Regions from separate parts of the Streptomyces sp. NPDC002467 genome, predicted to be linked through region 1. Evidence: riboswitches for the same ligand, from Rfam matches in the RefSeq annotation. Region 1 holds a riboswitch; each other region holds the start of a gene.
What was found. Region 1 has a riboswitch for cyclic di-AMP ahead of ACFYYJ_RS32960 (M23 family metallopeptidase). Riboswitches for the same ligand answer to the same signal wherever they lie in the genome.

Region 1 (5,616 bases):
GTCTTGCTCACCTCTTCGAGCACCTGATGTTCCAGGGCTCGAAGCAGGTACCGGGCAACGGTCACTTCGAGCTCGTCCAAGGCGCCGGCGGTTCCCTCAACGGCACCACCAGCTTCGAGCGCACCAACTACTTCGAGACGATGCCGGCCCACCAGCTGGAGCTCGCGCTGTGGCTGGAGGCGGACCGGATGGGCTCGCTGCTGGCCGCCCTGGACGACGAGTCCATGGAGAACCAGCGCGACGTCGTCAAGAACGAGCGCCGCCAGCGGTACGACAACGTCCCCTACGGCACGGCGTTCGAGAAGCTGACCGCCCTCGCCTACCCGGAGGGCCACCCGTACCACCACACCCCGATCGGCTCCATGGCCGACCTGGACGCCGCGTCCCTGGAGGACGCGCGCAACTTCTTCCGTACGTACTACGCGCCCAACAACGCGGTGCTGTCGGTCGTCGGGGACATCGACCCCGAGCAGACCCTGGCCTGGGTCGAGAAGTACTTCGGCTCCATCCCCGCGCACGACGGCAAGCAGCCGCCCCGCGACGGCTCGCTGCCCGAGATCATGGGCGGGCAGCTGCGCGAGGAGATCGTGGAGGAGGTCCCGGCGCGCGCGCTGATGGCCGCCTACCGGCTTCCGCACGACGGCACGCGCGAGTGCGACGCGGCGGACGTGGCGCTGACGATCCTGGGCGGCGGGGAGTCCTCCCTGCTGCACAACCGTCTGGTGCGCCGTGACCAGACGGCCGTCGCGGCCGGTTTCGGCATGCTGCGGCTGGCGGGCGCGCCCTCGCTGGGCTGGCTGGACGTCAAGACCTCCAGCGGGGTCGAGGTTCCCGTCATCGAGGCGGCCGTGGACGAGGAACTCGCGCGGTTCGCCGCCGAGGGCCCGACCGCCGAGGAGATGGAGCGCGCACAGGCGCAGCTGGAGCGGGAGTGGCTGGACCGGCTGAGCACGGTGGCCGGCCGCGCGGACGAACTGTGCCGTTTCGCGGTGCTGTTCGGCGACCCGCAGCTGGCGCTGACCGCCGTACAGCGGGTCCTCGCCGTCACCGCGGAGGAGGTGCAGGCCGTGGCCGCGGCCCGACTGCGCCCCGACAACCGCGCGGTGCTGGTCTACGAGCCGCTGCCGGGCTCCGAGGAGTCCGCCGAGTCCGACGAGAGCGACGAGAACGAGGGGGCGGAGCAGTGAGCGACACCGCAGCCGTCACGATGACCTTCCACCCGCGGCCGCAGGCCGGCGAGGCCAGGCCGTGGGCCTTCCCCGCCCCCGAGCGCGGCGTGCTGTCCAACGGCCTCACCCTGCTGCGCTGCCACCGGCCGGGCCAGCAGGTCGTCGCCGTCGAGATCAACCTCGCCGCCCCGCTGGACGCGGAGCCCGAGGGCCTGGACGGCGTGGCCACCATCATGGCCCGCGCGCTCTCCGAGGGCACCGACAAGCACTCCGCCGAGGAGTTCGCCGCCGAGCTGGAGCGCTGCGGCGCCACCCTCGACGCGCACGCCGACCACCCGGGCCTGCGGGTCTCCCTGGAGGTCCCGGCCTCCCGCCTGCACAAGGCCCTGGGTCTGCTCGCCGAGGCGCTGCGCGCCCCCGCCTTCGCCGACAGCGAGGTCGACCGGCTGGTGCGCAACCGGCTCGACGAGATCCCGCACGAGCAGGCCAACCCGCAGCGCCGGGCCGCCAAGCAGCTTTCCAAGGAGCTCTTCCCGGCCACCCTGCGGATGTCCCGCCCGCGCCAGGGCACCGAGGAGACGGTCGCCCGGATCGACGCGACCGCCGTACGCGCCTTCTACGAGGCCCACGTACGCCCCGCCACCGCCACCGCGGTGGTCGTCGGCGACCTCACCGGCATCGACCTGGACGCCGTCCTGGCCGACACCCTGGGCGCGTGGACCGGTAACACCGCCGAGCCGCGCCCGGTGCCGCCGATCACCGCCGACGACACGGGCCGAGTGGTCATCGTGGACCGGCCCGGCGCGGTCCAGACGCAGCTGCTGATCGGCCGCATCGGGCCGGACCGCCACGACCGGGTCTGGGCGCCCCAGGTGCTCGGCACGTACTGCCTGGGCGGCACTCTCACCTCCCGCCTGGACAAGGTGCTGCGCGAGGAGAAGGGGTACACCTACGGGGTGCGCGCCTTCGGCCAGGTGCTGCGCTCCACCGCGGACGGCAAGGGCGCCTCGATGCTGGCCATCAGCGGCTCGGTGGACACCCCGAACACCGGACCGGCCCTGGAGGACCTCTGGAAGGTGCTCCGCACCCTCGCGGAGGGCGGCCTGACCGACGCCGAACGGGACGTGGCGGTGCAGAACCTGGTGGGCGTGGCCCCGCTGAAGTTCGAGACGGCGGCCTCGGTCGCCGGCACCCTCGCCGACCAGGTCGAGCAGGAACTCCCGGACGACTTCCAGGCGCAGTTGTACGCGCGGCTCGCCGAGACCGGCACCGTGGAGGCCACTTCGGCGGTCGTGAGCGCCTTCCCCGCGGACCGGCTCGTCACGGTGCTCGTGGGCGACGCGTCGCTGATCGAGGAGCCGGTGCGCGCCCTCGGCATCGGTGAAGTGAGCGTCGTCACCAACTGAAGTGACCCATCGGCGCCCCCAACTGGCGCCTGAACAGGGCTTCTTGAAGGGGCCCGGGCGGCTTGACCGCCCGGGCCCCTTTTGTCCGTTTGGTGGCGAGGTTGCTTGTTTGCGGTGTGGCGTACGCAACAAAAGGGCGTGTCTGTTTGGTGATTGGCTGATGATCCGCCTAGCGTCGGCCGTGCTGTCCGTCAGTTGTACGCGCCGCATCCGCGGCACCGGTCAGCGATCGCCGAGTCCCCGTCAGGCGCGAGCCTGGGGAGCCGGGGACCCACATCAGTCCCTGGGGTGAATCGGACCGCCTCGCAAGAGGAGGCCCGTAGGAGACCTTCCTGCTCCGAACCCGTCAGCTAACCCGGTAGGCGAGAAGGAAGGAAAGGATCAGCCCCTCCATGGCGTTTGGCAGTCGTCCCGCTGCGTCCGGCAAGCACCGCGGTTCCAGCCGTCTGAGCCGCAAGACCGCCGGTTACGCCGGCATAGCCGCCCTCGCCACCACTGGCGTCGTCGCCACCATCGCCGCCCCGGCCTTCGCCGCGGACAACGGTGGCAACAACCACTCCCAGGACAACACGCTCGGTGCCGTGGTCGTCGCCGATGAACTCCAGGGCGACATCACCGAGCAGGCCGACTCCCAGCAGCGCGCCGCCGCCAAGGCGCAGGCCGAGGCCGACGCCAAGCAGCAGGCCGCCGAGGCCAAGCGCCTCGCCGAGGCCAAGGCGAAGGCCGAGCGCGACGCCGCCGAGCGCGCGGCCCGCGAGGAGGAACGCAAGCGCCTCAACACCTTCGTCGCCCCGGTCGACGGCTCCTACGTCTCCACGCAGTACCACGCGGGCGGCGGCATGTGGTCCTCCGGCAGCCACACGGGCATCGACTTCCACGCCGACGAGGGCACCTCGGTCCACGCGGTGGGCGCGGGCGTCGTCGTCGAGGCGGGCTGGGGTGGCGCGTACGGCAACAACGTCGTCATCAAGCACAACGACGGCACGTACACGCAGTACGGCCACATGCTGCGGCTGAACGTCTCCGTCGGCCAGCAGGTCACCGCGGGCCAGCAGATCGGCCTGTCGGGCTCCACGGGCAACTCCAGCGGCCCGCACCTGCACTTCGAGGCCCGTACCGGCGCCAAGTACGGCTCGGACATCAACCCCCTCGCCTACCTGCGCTCGCACGGCGTCGACCTCTGATCGACTCCGCCGCACCGCCCGCTTCACCGAAGACCCCGGCTCTCCGAGCCGGGGTCTTCGTGTTTCCGCGGGATTCCCATTTCCGGCCGCTCTCGGAAATTGTCGTGTGTTGCAATAGAGTCGCAGCAGTGGTGGCACCAATGAGGGTGTGAGTCGGAAAAGCGGAGGTCCGGTCTTGCGTATTCCTGCGCACGCGGTATGCACGGCAATTCGCGACGACATCGTCTCCGGGGCCTTCGGTCCGGGCGGCAGGCTGACCGAGGAGGTCCTGGCCCGCCGGTACGGGGTCTCCCGCGTCCCGGTCCGCGAGGCGCTGCGGACCCTGGAGTCCGAGGGGTTCGTGACCACGCGACGGCACGCGGGGGCCTGTGTGGCCGAGCCGACGGAGCAGGAGGCCGCCGATCTGCTGGAGCTGCGGATGCTGCTGGAGCCGCTCGCCGCCGCCCGTGCCGCCCGGCGGCGGACCGAGGCGCACCTCAAGGTGCTGCGGGGGCTGGTCAGGCTGGGCCAGGAGCGGGCCAGGCGGGGCCAGGGGGAGGACCTGCGGTCCCTGGGCGGCTGGTTCCACGAGACGCTCGCGCAGGCCTCGGGCAGCCCGGGGCTGATCGCGCTGCTCACGCAGATGCGGCACAAGGTCGCGTGGATGTACGTGGTGGAGGCGCCGGCCCGGCCGGTGGAGTCCTGGGCGGAGCACGGCGCGGTGGTGGACGCCGTGGCCCGGGGTGACGCGGAGCGGGCGCGGGTACTGGCGGCGGCCCACGCGGAGCGAGCCGTCGGGGCGCACCGGTTGCGGATCGGGGCGGCGGTGAGCACTTCGCAACCTGCCGTAAACATGTCGAGCGGTCGGCATTAACAGCGGCCGTATACAAAGGACGCGTGCCGGTGTCGGTGCGGTGTGGGTCGAATTCCGGCTTTAGTTAATTCGCTGTGCCGTGCGGTGTGATCCGCTGTGCGCGGCCGGTTGATTTCTGTGTGCGGAATTCCGGGGCGTGCCGTTCGGCTGCGCCGGGCCTTTATGGGGGCGCGGCCGGGCCGTCGGGTCGGGTGCGGCTCCGCCGCCGGGGCTCCGCCCCGCACCCCGCTCCTCAAACGCCGGAGGGGCTGGAATGCCCCGACCTCGGCTCGCGGGTGACGGCTTGTGGGGCTGGATTGGCCCCACCTCGGCTCGCGGGTGACGGCGGGAGTGGCTGGATTGCCCTCGACCCCGGCTCGCCAGGTGGTGGCGTACGCCCCGGCTCGCAGGTGCGGGACATGCCGAAGCCGCGGCGCCCGGGAGGGGCCGCGGCTTCGGCGGGTGTGTGGCGAACCCGAAGGGTCAGACGGTCTCGGGGAGCTCCTCGAGACCCTCGGCGACCAGCTTCGCGAGGCGGTCCAGCGCGACCTCCGCGCCATCGGCCTCGGAGGCGAGGACGATCTCCTCGCCGCCCTGGGCGCCCAGGCCCAGAACCGCGAGCATGGAACCGGCGTTGACGGGGTCGCCGCCGGCCTTCGCGATGGTCACCGGGACGCCGGAAGCGGTCGTCGCACGGACGAAGATCGAGGCGGGACGAGCGTGCAGGCCCTCGGCCCAACCGACGTTGACGCGGCGCTCTGCCATGGTGATGCCCTTCAGGTTCTTACGGTTGTCTAGACCAGTCTCTCACGAAGCCCGGAATGCTCGAACCGACCTTCGTCTCGAATCTCCCGCCGTTCGGCCCTCCCCAGCTTGCACCGTTTCGTCCGGAATTGCCCATAGCGCCGCGCGAGCGCGACCCGCCCCGTCCCGGCGCGCCTCCGGCCCGTAAGGTATGGGCATGACCAACGAGTCGGACCCCTCGTACCCGGCCCACTGGGAAGCGGACGTCGTCCTGCGCGACG
Region 2 (5,616 bases), on a different contig from region 1:
GGAACTCGCCGTTCCGCCCGAAGAGCTGCGCTGGCGCGGCGGACTCATCATGCGTGGCCTGCGCACTCTTCCCGTTCGCTTCGCAGTCCCGAACATCTGAGGGGTGCCTGACCCGGAGTCAGTTCCCGACTGAACTTGTGACATGCGTTCGATGGAGGCTAGGTTCTGCCGTTACCCAGCCGTTATGCGAAAGGTGCAGCCTCATGCGTTCCGGGAACGGCCGCCACAGACGCCCCCGTCAGGTGCCCGCGATAGTCGTCACCGCCGGAGTCACCGGCTCCGCGCTGGCCCTGCCGCTGCTCGCCGCCACCGGCGCGAGCGCGGCCGACACCTCCACGTGGGACAAGGTCGCCGAATGCGAGAGCGGCGGCAGCTGGAGCGCCAACTTCGGCAGCGGTGCCTACGGCGGGCTCCAGTTCACCCAGGAGGAGTGGCGCGAGGCCGGCGGGCTCGAGTTCGCCGATCGGGCCGACCTCGCCAGCCGTTCCCAGCAGATCGCCATCGCCGAGCGGGTGCTCGCGGCGAAGGGCCCGCAGGCATGGCCGATGTGCGCCGCGCCCGCCGGGCTGGACGCGCAGGGCCCCGCCGCGGTGGTCGACCCCGGACAGCCGGGCCACCAGGGCGGCGTGAAGCCCACGCCCTCCCGTCCGGACGACGTCGTGCCGCCCTCCGGAGCCGTGCCGCCGTCCACCGACTTCGGGGCTCCGACCCCGGGGATCGCCGACGGTCCGCTCGGGCCGAACCTCGGACTGCCCGTCATGCCCCCGGCCGACCTCCCGGTTGACCAGCCCACGACTCCGGGCAACCCGAACAACCCGGGCGACCAGGGCAACCAGGACAACAAGGGCGGTAAGGGCAATCAGGGCAACTCGGGTAAGCCTGCGGACCCGGGCTCCCCGACGGCGCCTCCCACGACGACGCCGACCGACCCGAGCCTGCCCCCGGTGAACCCGACCGACCCCGCCAACCCGGGCGTCCCCACAGCACCTGACGCCTCGACCGCACCGCCCGTCACGTCCGCCGACGGCACCGGCAAGCACCGCGGCGCGCCCGCCACCGAGACTTCCGGGGCGTCTGACGCCGCGTCGAAGCCCACGTACACCGTGAAGTCGGGCGACAGCCTGACGGCCATCGCGGATGCCAAGGGCGTCAAGGGCGGCTGGGGAGCCCTTTACAAGGCCAATGAGCAGGTCATCGGCGGGGACGCCAACTTGATCAAGCCCGGACAGAACCTGGATCTATCCGGACAGTAAGGGCACTTCGGCTGACCGGTAAGAGTTGATTGTCTGTTTTCTGTAAGTGAGACATGTGTCTCTTCCGGTCAACTGGCGTGTCTCGCCTCGGGGCTTGCGCAAACCCCGTCCTCACCTGCGCAAACACCCCCGAGAAGGACGCAAGTAGGGGCCGTTTCTCCCCGATGTCGCGCGTTGAACATCGGGGAGGGACCTGCCTACCTTCTGAATCGCCCGCCACCGCGGGCTCCTTCGACCGCATCGCCGAATCCTGCCGGCGGACGGGGGGAACAGTCGTCGCGTCAAGCGCCGAAGGCAGGAGCGGGGGAACCAAGGTAAGTGCCGGGAACGGCCGTTGAGAGACGGTCACGACCGGCTTGGGGTCAAGACGTGCGCTGCGTCGCACGGCCGGGCAACTCATCCGCCCGAACCCGACAGCTCACCTCGTAGGCGTCGGTGAGGAGAACGTCATGCTGCTTTCCGGCAAGGGCAAGCACCGTCGCGCCACCAAGGCCGTCCGCATCGCCACGCTGGCCGGTGTCGCCGGCGCCGTCGTCGCCGCGCCCCTGATGGCCGCGGGCACCGCGAGCGCCGCCACCGCGAGCGAGTGGGACCGCGTCGCCCAGTGCGAGTCCGGCGGCAACTGGTCCATCAACACGGGTAACGGCTACTACGGCGGCCTGCAGTTCTCTTCCTCCACCTGGGCCGCGTACGGCGGCAAGTCGTACGCCCCGCAGGCCAACCAGGCCTCGAAGTCCCAGCAGATAGCCATCGCCGAGAAGGTCCTCAAGGGCCAGGGCAAGGGCGCCTGGCCGTCCTGCGGCGTGGGTCTGTCGAACTCCTCCTACACCGGCGGCGGCTCGACGGAGACCCCGAAGACCGACACCAAGAAGACCCAGCCGAAGAAGACCGAGACCAAGAAGGCCGAGCCGAAGAAGACGGAGACCAAGCGCTCCGAGACCCCGGCCCCGACCACCCGCTCCGAGCGCACCGAGGCCCCCAAGACGGGGAACGGTTCGTACGAGGTCAAGGACGGCGACACCCTGGGTGCCATCGCCGACGCCAACGGCGTCAAGGGCGGCTGGGAGAAGCTCTTCGAGCTGAACAAGGACACCGTGTCCGACGCCGACCTGATCTTCCCGGGTCAGAAGCTGAAGCTCAGCTGAACAATGCGGCAATAGCCGCAGGCGTCTTCACCACACGTGACAGCCACACCGCCCGGCGCGCCTTCCCCTCCACGCGCCGGGCGGTGCTGTGTGCGCGGGCCAAGACACCTTTCTCCAGAGTCGTATGTCCTGGAACGGGGGTATTCGGGCCCTTTTTCGTCCCAGGACCCGGGCGGTCGGCGGGCCGAGTGCCCGGAGCCGGTTAGGCTCTAAGCGGCAAGGCCGTCCCATGGCCTGACATGCCGCCGCACACCCAGCGTCACATCCCAGAAGGAGATGCTCGTGCCGTCCATCGACGTCGTCGTAGCCCGGGAAATCCTGGACTCCCGAGGCAACCCCACGGTCGAGGTCGAGGTGGGCCTCGACGATGGCAGCACCGGCCGTGCTGCAGTTCCGTCCGGTGCCTCCACCGGAGCGTTCGAAGCCGTAGAGCTCCGTGACGGTGACCCCAACCGCTACCTCGGCAAGGGCGTCGAGAAGGCCGTCCTCGCCGTCATCGAGCAGCTCGGCCCCGAGCTCGTCGGCTACGACGCCACCGAGCAGCGCCTGATCGACCAGGCGATGATCGACCTGGACGCCACCGAGAACAAGGGCTCCCTCGGCGCCAACGCCATCCTCGGCGTCTCCCTCGCCGTGGCGCACGCCGCGTCCGAGGCCTCCGACCTTCCGCTCTTCCGCTACCTCGGCGGTCCGAACGCGCACCTGCTGCCCGTTCCGATGATGAACATCCTCAACGGTGGGTCGCACGCCGACTCCAACGTCGACATCCAGGAGTTCATGATCGCCCCGATCGGCGCGGAGTCCTTCTCCGAGGCCCTTCGCTGGGGTGCCGAGGTCTACCACACCCTCAAGAAGGTCCTGCACACCAAGGGCCTGTCCACCGGTCTCGGTGACGAGGGCGGCTTCGCCCCGAACCTGGAGTCCAACCGCGCCGCGCTCGACCTCATCGTCGAGGCCATCAAGCAGGCCGGCTACACCCCGGGCAAGGACATCGCGCTCGCGCTCGACGTCGCCGCGTCCGAGTTCTACAAGGACGGCAAGTACGAGTTCGAGGGCCAGTCCCGCTCGGCCGCCGAGATGACGGAGTACTACGAGGAGCTCGTCGCGGCGTACCCGCTCGTCTCCATCGAGGACCCGCTGTTCGAGGACGACTGGGCCGGCTGGAAGACCGTCACCGACCGCATCGGCTCCAAGGTGCAGATCGTCGGCGACGACCTCTTCGTCACCAACCCGGAGCGCCTGGCCCGCGGCATCGAGGAGGGCTCCGCGAACGCCCTGCTCGTGAAGGTGAACCAGATCGGTTCGCTGACCGAGACCCTCGACGCCGTCGAGATGGCCCAGCGCAACGGCTTCAAGTGCATGATGTCGCACCGCTCCGGCGAGACCGAGGACGTCACCATCGCCGACCTCGCCGTCGCCGTGAACTGTGGTCAGATCAAGACCGGCGCCCCGGCCCGCTCGGACCGCGTCGCCAAGTACAACCAGCTGCTGCGCATCGAGGAGATCCTCGACGACGCCGCGGTGTACGCGGGTCGCAGCGCGTTCCCCCGCTTCAAGGGCTGATCCGGACCTCCGGGTCTAGCCTCCGTACGTCCCCGCACTCGGTCCCGTACCGTGTGCGGGGACGTATTGGTTGGTACGTGTACGTGTACACAGGGGAGGCGGATCAATGGCCGGGAACCGGGATCGGTTCTCCACCTTCTCCACCGCGACCAGGCTCAAGCAGCTCGGCGAGCGGACCGCCGCCCACGTCTACCGCTCCCAGTCGCGCCGTCAGGTACGCCGCAGCCGGCTCACCGGACGTGCGGCCCTCCTGGTGCTCGTCCTCTGTACGCTGGTCGTCGCCCTCGCGTATCCGATGCGCCAGTACGTCTCCCAGCGCTCGGAGATCGCGGAGCAGCAGAAGGCGGCCGCCGCGGCGCGGGACCGCCTGGAGCGGCTCCGCGACGAGAAGGCCCGCTGGCAGGACGACGCTTACGCCGAGCAGCAGGCGCGCAAGCACCTGCACTTCCTGCGCCCGGGGGAGATCGGCTACATCATGACCGACCCCGGAGCCGAGGCCGCCGAGCGGCACCGCACCGGCAAGGCCGGTACCGTCCGGCCCTGGTACTCCAACGTCTGGGACGGCGTCGACAAGGCCGACCGCCCGGGCGACTGAGCACCGCACCCATCCACGAGAACGAAGAGACTTCCTCCAGGCATGCAGACGCCCCCGCCCCAGACCGACCGGACCGAGCCGACCGACGCCGACGTCGACGCCTTCCAGCAGCAGCTCGGCCGCCCGCCGCGCGGGCTGCGCGCCATCGCGCACCGCTGCCCCTGCGGCCAGCCGGACGTGGTGGAGACCGCCCCGCGGCTCCCCGACGGCACGCCCTTCCCGACGCTGTACTACCTGACGTGCCCCCGCGCCGCCGGCGCCATCGGCACGCTGGAGGCCAACGGCGTGATGAAGGAGATGCAGGCCCGGCTCGCCGAGGACCCGGAGCTGGCCGCCGCCTACCGGGCCGCGCACGAGGACTACATCCGGCGCCGTGACGCGATCGAGGTGCTCCAGGGCTTCCCGAGCGCCGGCGGCATGCCGGACCGGGTGAAGTGCCTGCACGTCCTGGTCGGCCACTCCCTGGCCGCGGGCCCGGGCGTGAACCCGTTCGGCGACGAGGCCCTCGCGATGCTGCCGGAGTGGTGGGCCAAGGGCCCCTGCGTCACCCCGTGCGCGGACGAGGCCGAGAAGGCGGACGGCCAGGAAGAGGCGTCCGAGTGACCCGGGTCGCGGGCATCGACTGCGGCACCAACTCCATCCGGCTCCTCGTCGCGGACTGCGACCCGGCCACCGGGGACCTGGTCGAGCTGGACCGCCGCATGACCATCGTCCGGCTCGGCCAGGGCGTGGACAAGACGGGCCGGCTGGCCCCGGAGGCCCTGGAGCGGACCTTCGCGGCCTGCCGCGAGTACGCGCGGGTCATCGAGGAGCTCGGTGCGGAGCGGGTGCGCTTCGTGGCCACCTCCGCCTCGCGGGACGCCGAGAACCGCGACGAGTTCGTGCGGGGCGTCAAGGAGATCCTGGGCGTCGAGCCCGAGGTGATCACCGGGGACGACGAGGCGGAGTTCTCCTTCACCGGCGCCACCAAGGAGCTGACCTCCCACGAGCACCTGGAGCGGCCGTTCCTGGTGGTGGACATCGGCGGCGGCTCCACCGAGTTCGTGGTCGGCGAGGAGCA
Region 3 (5,616 bases), on a different contig from region 1:
ACGGGGGTGCTTCCCGCTCCCGGTGGAGCGCTCGTACGACAGCCCGAATATGCGGCGCGCGCTCCGGGACCGCGCCCCGGGGCGGCCTACGGCTGCTGCCCGGTGGCCGGAGCCCCGGGACCGGAGACGAGCTGACCGGTGGCGGTCAGGGCCAGCCGTGAGAAGAGGGTGCCGGAGAACCCGAAGAGCAGGGCGATGGCGAGGGCGATGGGCCGGCCCGGCGCGTCCCAGGAGTTGTCGAGGGAGAACGCTGTCGGAACCGGGTCCGACGCCGGCCTCGTCGAGAGGCCCTGGCCGCGGCGGCCACCCGCCGACGCACGCCGAGCGCCCGGGTGCCGTAGCCCCGGGCGCTCGTGATCAGCGAGTACGTGGGACGCCGGAGTCGAGTCGATCATCTGCGGCCGGCCGTGAACGAGCTGCCCGCATCAGATCCGCATCCGGCGTCAGCGCTCTCCCGCCAGGTCGAGATCACCCGCCCTGGGCTCGCTCGCCTCCGGTTCCACCTGCTCCGGGCGGCGCCACGTACGGCTGATCGGGCGGGCGATCGGGCGCCACCAGGGATCCGAGGGCAGCGTTCCCGCAGGCTCGAAAGGCTCGCCCGGGCGCGGGAGTGCCACCGGCTGGCCGGCCTCCTCCGCGGCGTCGACCGTCCACTCGCCCGGCTCGGCCCACGGGTGCAGGGCCAGGTTGAAGGTGCCCCAGTGGATCGGCAGGAACACGCCGTGCGGGGCGCCGCCCTGGAGGTCGAGGTGGGCGCGCACGCCTTCCTCGGGCGTCATGTGGATGTCGGGCCAGTACTCGGAGTACGCGCCGATCTGGATCATCGTGGCGTCGAAGGGGCCGTGCTCGGCGCCGATCTCCCGGAAGCCGGGGAAGTAGCCGGTGTCGCCGCTGTGGTAGATCCGGTGCTCGTCGCCCGCGACGACCCAGGAGGCCCACAGGGTGTGCTGCTGGTTGCGCAGGCCGCGGCCGCAGAAGTGCCGGGCGGGGGTCGCGGTGAGCGTGAGGCCCGCGATCTTGGTGCTCTCGTTCCAGTCCAGCTCGCGCAGCCGGTCGGCCGGGACGCCCCAGTGCTCCAGGTGGGCGCCGACGCCCAGCGGGACGGCGAAGACCGTGTCCGTACCGGCCAGCGCCTTGATCGTCGGCAGGTCCAGGTGGTCGTAGTGGTCGTGCGAGATGACCACGACGTCGACGGTGCCCAGCGAGGCCGGCGGGACCGGTACGGGGTGCAGCCGCTTGGGACCGGCGAAGGGGAAGGGGGAGCACCTCTGGCCCCACACGGGGTCGAAGAGGACCCGGCGGCCGTCGATCTCGGCGAGCACGCTGGAATGGCCCATCCAGGTCAGGCGCAACCCGCTGACCGGCGGTTTCGCCAGTTCGGCGAGGGTGGTCGGGTAGACCGGGATCGGGGCGGCGGGCGCCCGCCGGATCCGCTGCTCACGGTGGAAGTAGATCTTCGCGAATTCCGCCATCGACCCGGAGGGCCTGTTCCGGGCGCCGACCGGGTTCTGGAAGACGCCGTCGGCGAAGTTCGGCGAGCGGCGGATCCGCTCCAGCCGGGCCCCCGAGGGGTCCGCGCCGAAGGCTTCGGGCCGCAGGGCGCGCAGCCGGGGACGCAGGGGACGAGAGCCGGTCAAGGCGCCTCCAGGGGCGGTGCGGTCGGATGACGGCGCGGTCGGGACGTCCGTCGGTCTACGAGCATCCCAACGCACACCGGCCCCGAAGGATTCCGCATTCCCCCTGCGTGTCGTTCCCCCTGCTCTCCTACAGCGGCAGCAGGTCGGGCCGCTTCGCCTCGACGTGGTCCCCGGAGGACTCGCCGCGCAGCCGGCGGCCGATCCAGGGCACCAGGTGCTCGCGCGCCCAGTGGATGTTGTCCCGGGTCACGTCGACCGAGCCGCGCGGGCGCTCCGGCGGCCAGGGCTGGTCGGGGTCGGCCGGCACGTCCAGTCCGAGCACCTGCGCGGCGCGCAGCGCGACCCGGGTGTGCCCCTCGGGCGACAGGTGCAGCCGGTCGGTGTCCCACGCTCTGCGGTCCTGTACGGACCTCAGGGACCAGAGGTCGAGCACCGGGCAGTCGTACCGGTCGGCGATGGCGCGGACGTGGACGCTGTACGTCGCCACCTTGCCCCGGAGGTGCTTGAGTACCGGTACGCCCCGGGTGTCGAAGCCGGTGGTGATCACGACCCGGCCGACGGCTCCGGTGAGGTCGGCGACGGCCGCCTCGAAGCGCTCCGCCACGTCGTCGGGGTCGGTGCCGGGGCGGATGATGTCGTTGCCGCCCGCGCAGAAGGTCACGAGGTCCGGCGCGAGCGCCTTGGCCCGCGGGACCTGGTCGGCCACGATCTGGTCGAGCAGTTTGCCGCGCACGGCCAGGTTCGCGTACCGGAATTCGCCCTCCGGATGCTGGTCGGCCAAGAGCACGGCGAGCCGGTCCGCCCAGCCGAGATAAGTGTCCCCGGGTCCCGGGTCCCCCACGCCCTCGGTGAAGCTGTCCCCGATCGCCGCGTACGAGCCGATGGTCTTGATTTTCGTCGTCGTCGCTGCCACGAGACGACATCCTTCACTCTCGTAACCAACCTACGCCAACGTAATGAGGGGTTGACGGGCCGTGATCTTTACCACCCGGGAGATAAGGAACACGTACACGTGAGGCCGGGACCCCCCTCGGGTCCCGGCCTCACGCGTGTCCGTGCTCCGACGGCGGCTGCCGTCAGACGCTGACGCCCTTCGCCCGGAGGTAGGCCAGCGGGTCGATGTCGGAACCGTAGGACGGGCCCGTGCGGATCTCGAAGTGCAGGTGCGGGCCGGTCGAATTGCCGGTGGAACCGGACAGGCCGATGGTCTGGCCGGCGGTGACGCTCTGGCCGACCGAGACGGACAGCGAGGAGAGGTGGCCGTACTGCGAGTAGTTGCCGTCCGCGTGTCGGATGACGACCTCGTTGCCGTACGCGCCGCCCCAGCCGGCGGAGACGACGGTGCCCGCGCCGACCGCGCGGACCGTGGTGCCGGAGCTCGCGACGAAGTCGACACCGGTGTGGTAGCCGGAGGACCACATGCTGCCCGCGACCTTGTACTGGGTGGAGATGCCGGTACTGGCGAGCGGGGCGACGAACCCGGAGGCCGACGTCTTGGCCGCGGGGGCCTCGGCCGCGGACTCGCGCTGCGCCGGAGCGGCCTGCTCGGCCGCCTCCGGAGCGCTCTGCTCGGCGGCCTTGGGGGCGGCCTTGTGCGCGGTCCGGGGCGCGGTCTCCGGAGCGGATTCCTCCGGGGCGGATTCCTCGGGGGCGGATTCCGCCGGAGCCGCCGGAGCCGCCGCCTCGCCCGCACCGCCGAGGTTCAGCTTCAGGCCGGGGTGGATCAGATCGGGGTCGCCGCCGACCGCCTCGCGGTTGTCTGCGTAGAGCTGCTGCCAGCCTCCGGACAGCCGGCTCTCGGCGGCGATCTTGGAGAGGCAGTCGCCGGGAACGACCGTGTAGACGGTCGGCGCGGCGGACTCCGCCCTGAGCGCGGCGGGGACCTGCGGGGCAGCCGCGGGGGCCACGGTGGTCGTGGCCGTCGTCGCGGTGGCCGGGGCGCCGGCAGCGTGGGCACCGGCAGCACCCATCAGCGGCAGCGCGAGGGCCGCGCCACCGGTGCCGGCGACGGCGAAGCCGCGCGATATCGAAAGGGACTTGGGGCGGCGGTGCTTACCCTTTGCAGGCATGGCGAATTCCTCTCCGGCGCCTGCGAGGTGAGCTGTCGGGTTCGGACTGGAGATGTCCGGCCGCACATGAACGGAACATGTTCGGCTTCACCCCTAGCCGTCCCGGGGTCGAGTTCCGGGACAGCGGCTTACCTGGTTCCCCCGCTCCTGCCGCGCGTGAATGGTCGGGTGCGGTTTCCGGGCGGCGGCAGGATTCGGCGATCCACCCGGATCGGTCGCGAACGTAATCCCAAAAGGCCGCACCGAACAAGCCGTGAATTTCCTGACGGAATCACAGGGACGGGAAACCGGGGGAATGCCGGTCACCCTCCGTCCATTCCGGTCCGTCAACAACCGGTCCTGCGAAGGCATTCGACTTTCGCGATCAGGCACTCACGGTCACCGTATGATCTGGCTCACGGGGACGCGCCCGATCTCGCCTCCGCTTATGGCAAGTTGTCGCCAAGTAGTGTAATTCGGACAGAGCACCCACGAGCAGCATCACGAAGCGGAGGAGTTCCCTTGACCCAGCAGATACAGGAGCCGGAACTGTCCGGAGTGCGCAATTTCCGCGATGTGGGCGGATTGCCGACTTCTGATGGACGAAGGGTCAGGACGGGACGACTGTTCCGAAGCGGACATCTGGCGCATGCCACTGAAACCGATACAGAGTTCCTCGGTTCACTCGGCCTCCACACCGTCTTCGACTTCCGCAACGGCGCCGACCACGCGCTGGAGGGCCCGGACGTGGAACTGCCCGGCGTGCGGAACGTGAACATCCCCCTCTCGGATCCGGCCGACGGCCGGGAGTTCTGGAAGATGGTCCGCGACGGCGACCTCGAACAGCTCCGCGGGATCCTGGGCGACGGGAAGGGGGCGGCCCGGATGGCGAACTCGTACCGATCGATGATCAAGAGCCGCACGGCCGAGCACGGCCGGGTCCTGCACGCCCTCGCCGAGGACAGCGTCCCGGCGCTCATGCACTGCGCCGCCGGCAAGGACCGGGCCGGTCTGTCGATCGCCGTCACCCTGCTCGCCCTGGGCGTCGAGCGCGAGGCGATCGTCGCGGACTACCTGGAGTCGAACGCCCCGCACCGCCGCTACCGGGTCCGCCGGAGCGACGACTCCGCCGAGGCCCGCTCCCCCGAGGTGACGGAGCTGCTCGCCCCGCTCTTCGACGCCCGCGCCGAGTACCTGCTCGGCGCCTTCGACACCATCGAGGAGACCTGGGGCGGCGTGGACCGCTACCTGGAGCAGGGGCTCGGACTCACGCCCGAGACCCGGAGCCGGCTGCGCGAGCGGCTGCTCGACTGACGTGCGGGCCGGAGGGGAGCGCGCCCGCGCGCTCCCCTCCCCGTCGGTCACCCTCCCCGTCGGCCCCACGTCCCGCGGTCAGCGGTTGCCGACCGCCTGCTTGACCAGGGTCCTGCCGAAGTCCCACATGAGTCCCGACCCGCCGTGCGCCTCGTCCATGACCGCGCGGAAGGCCCCGACGAACCGGTCGACGTCGTGCTCGTCCACGATCAGCGGCGGGATGAGCTTGATCACCTCCAGGTGGTCCCCGGAGACCTGCGTGAGGATCCGGTGCTTCTGGAGCAGCGGCACCACGACCATCTGCGCGAAGAGCCCCTTGCGGGCCGCCTGGAGCATCGTCCAGCGGCTGCGCAGCCCGAGCGAGGACGGCCGGCCGAACTCGATGCCGATCATCAGCCCGCGCCCGCGGACCTCGTGGAGCAGTTCGTACTCGTCCACGAGCGCGGCCAGCCGCCCGCGCAGCAGGTCGCCCATCGCCCGGGCGTTGGCCACGACCTCCTCGTCCTCCATGACCGAGAGCACCGCCAGCCCGGCGGCCATCGCCTGCGCGTTCGAGCCGAAGCTCGCGGAGTGCACGAGCACCCGGTCCATGGAGGAGTAGACCTTCTTGAAGATCC

Region 2: linked by a shared signal. The riboswitch ahead of ACFYYJ_RS18085 (transglycosylase family protein) and the one ahead of ACFYYJ_RS32960 (M23 family metallopeptidase) in region 1 are both predicted to bind cyclic di-AMP.
Region 3: linked by a shared signal. The riboswitch ahead of ACFYYJ_RS10475 (peptidoglycan DD-metalloendopeptidase family protein) and the one ahead of ACFYYJ_RS32960 (M23 family metallopeptidase) in region 1 are both predicted to bind cyclic di-AMP.

The regions. Positions count from the first base shown of each region.
Region 1 is NZ_JBIARJ010000020.1:73,443-79,058, reverse strand. Features, by position in the region: gene ACFYYJ_RS32970 (M16 family metallopeptidase) at 1-1,187, shown strand, start outside; gene ACFYYJ_RS32965 (M16 family metallopeptidase) at 1,208-2,575, shown strand; cyclic di-AMP (ydaO/yuaA leader) riboswitch at 2,796-2,955, shown strand; gene ACFYYJ_RS32960 (M23 family metallopeptidase) at 2,968-3,759, shown strand; gene ACFYYJ_RS32955 (GntR family transcriptional regulator) at 3,935-4,612, shown strand; gene ACFYYJ_RS32950 (HPr family phosphocarrier protein) at 5,075-5,356, opposite strand; gene ACFYYJ_RS32945 (GNAT family N-acetyltransferase) at 5,547-5,616, shown strand, end outside.
Region 2 is NZ_JBIARJ010000008.1:15,620-21,235, reverse strand. Features, by position in the region: gene ACFYYJ_RS18095 (cytochrome P450) at 1-100, shown strand, start outside; gene ACFYYJ_RS18090 (transglycosylase family protein) at 204-1,253, shown strand; cyclic di-AMP (ydaO/yuaA leader) riboswitch at 1,530-1,700, shown strand; gene ACFYYJ_RS18085 (transglycosylase family protein) at 1,703-2,398, shown strand; gene eno (phosphopyruvate hydratase) at 2,675-3,961, shown strand; gene ACFYYJ_RS18075 (septum formation initiator family protein) at 4,068-4,556, shown strand; gene ACFYYJ_RS18070 (DUF501 domain-containing protein) at 4,599-5,159, shown strand; gene ACFYYJ_RS18065 (exopolyphosphatase) at 5,156-5,616, shown strand, end outside.
Region 3 is NZ_JBIARJ010000004.1:170,031-175,646, forward strand. Features, by position in the region: gene ACFYYJ_RS10460 (hypothetical protein) at 87-395, opposite strand; gene ACFYYJ_RS10465 (MBL fold metallo-hydrolase) at 444-1,637, opposite strand; gene ACFYYJ_RS10470 (SGNH/GDSL hydrolase family protein) at 1,765-2,550, opposite strand; gene ACFYYJ_RS10475 (peptidoglycan DD-metalloendopeptidase family protein) at 2,714-3,706, opposite strand; cyclic di-AMP (ydaO/yuaA leader) riboswitch at 3,711-3,883, opposite strand; gene ACFYYJ_RS10480 (tyrosine-protein phosphatase) at 4,208-4,999, shown strand; gene ACFYYJ_RS10485 (aspartate aminotransferase family protein) at 5,078-5,616, opposite strand, start outside.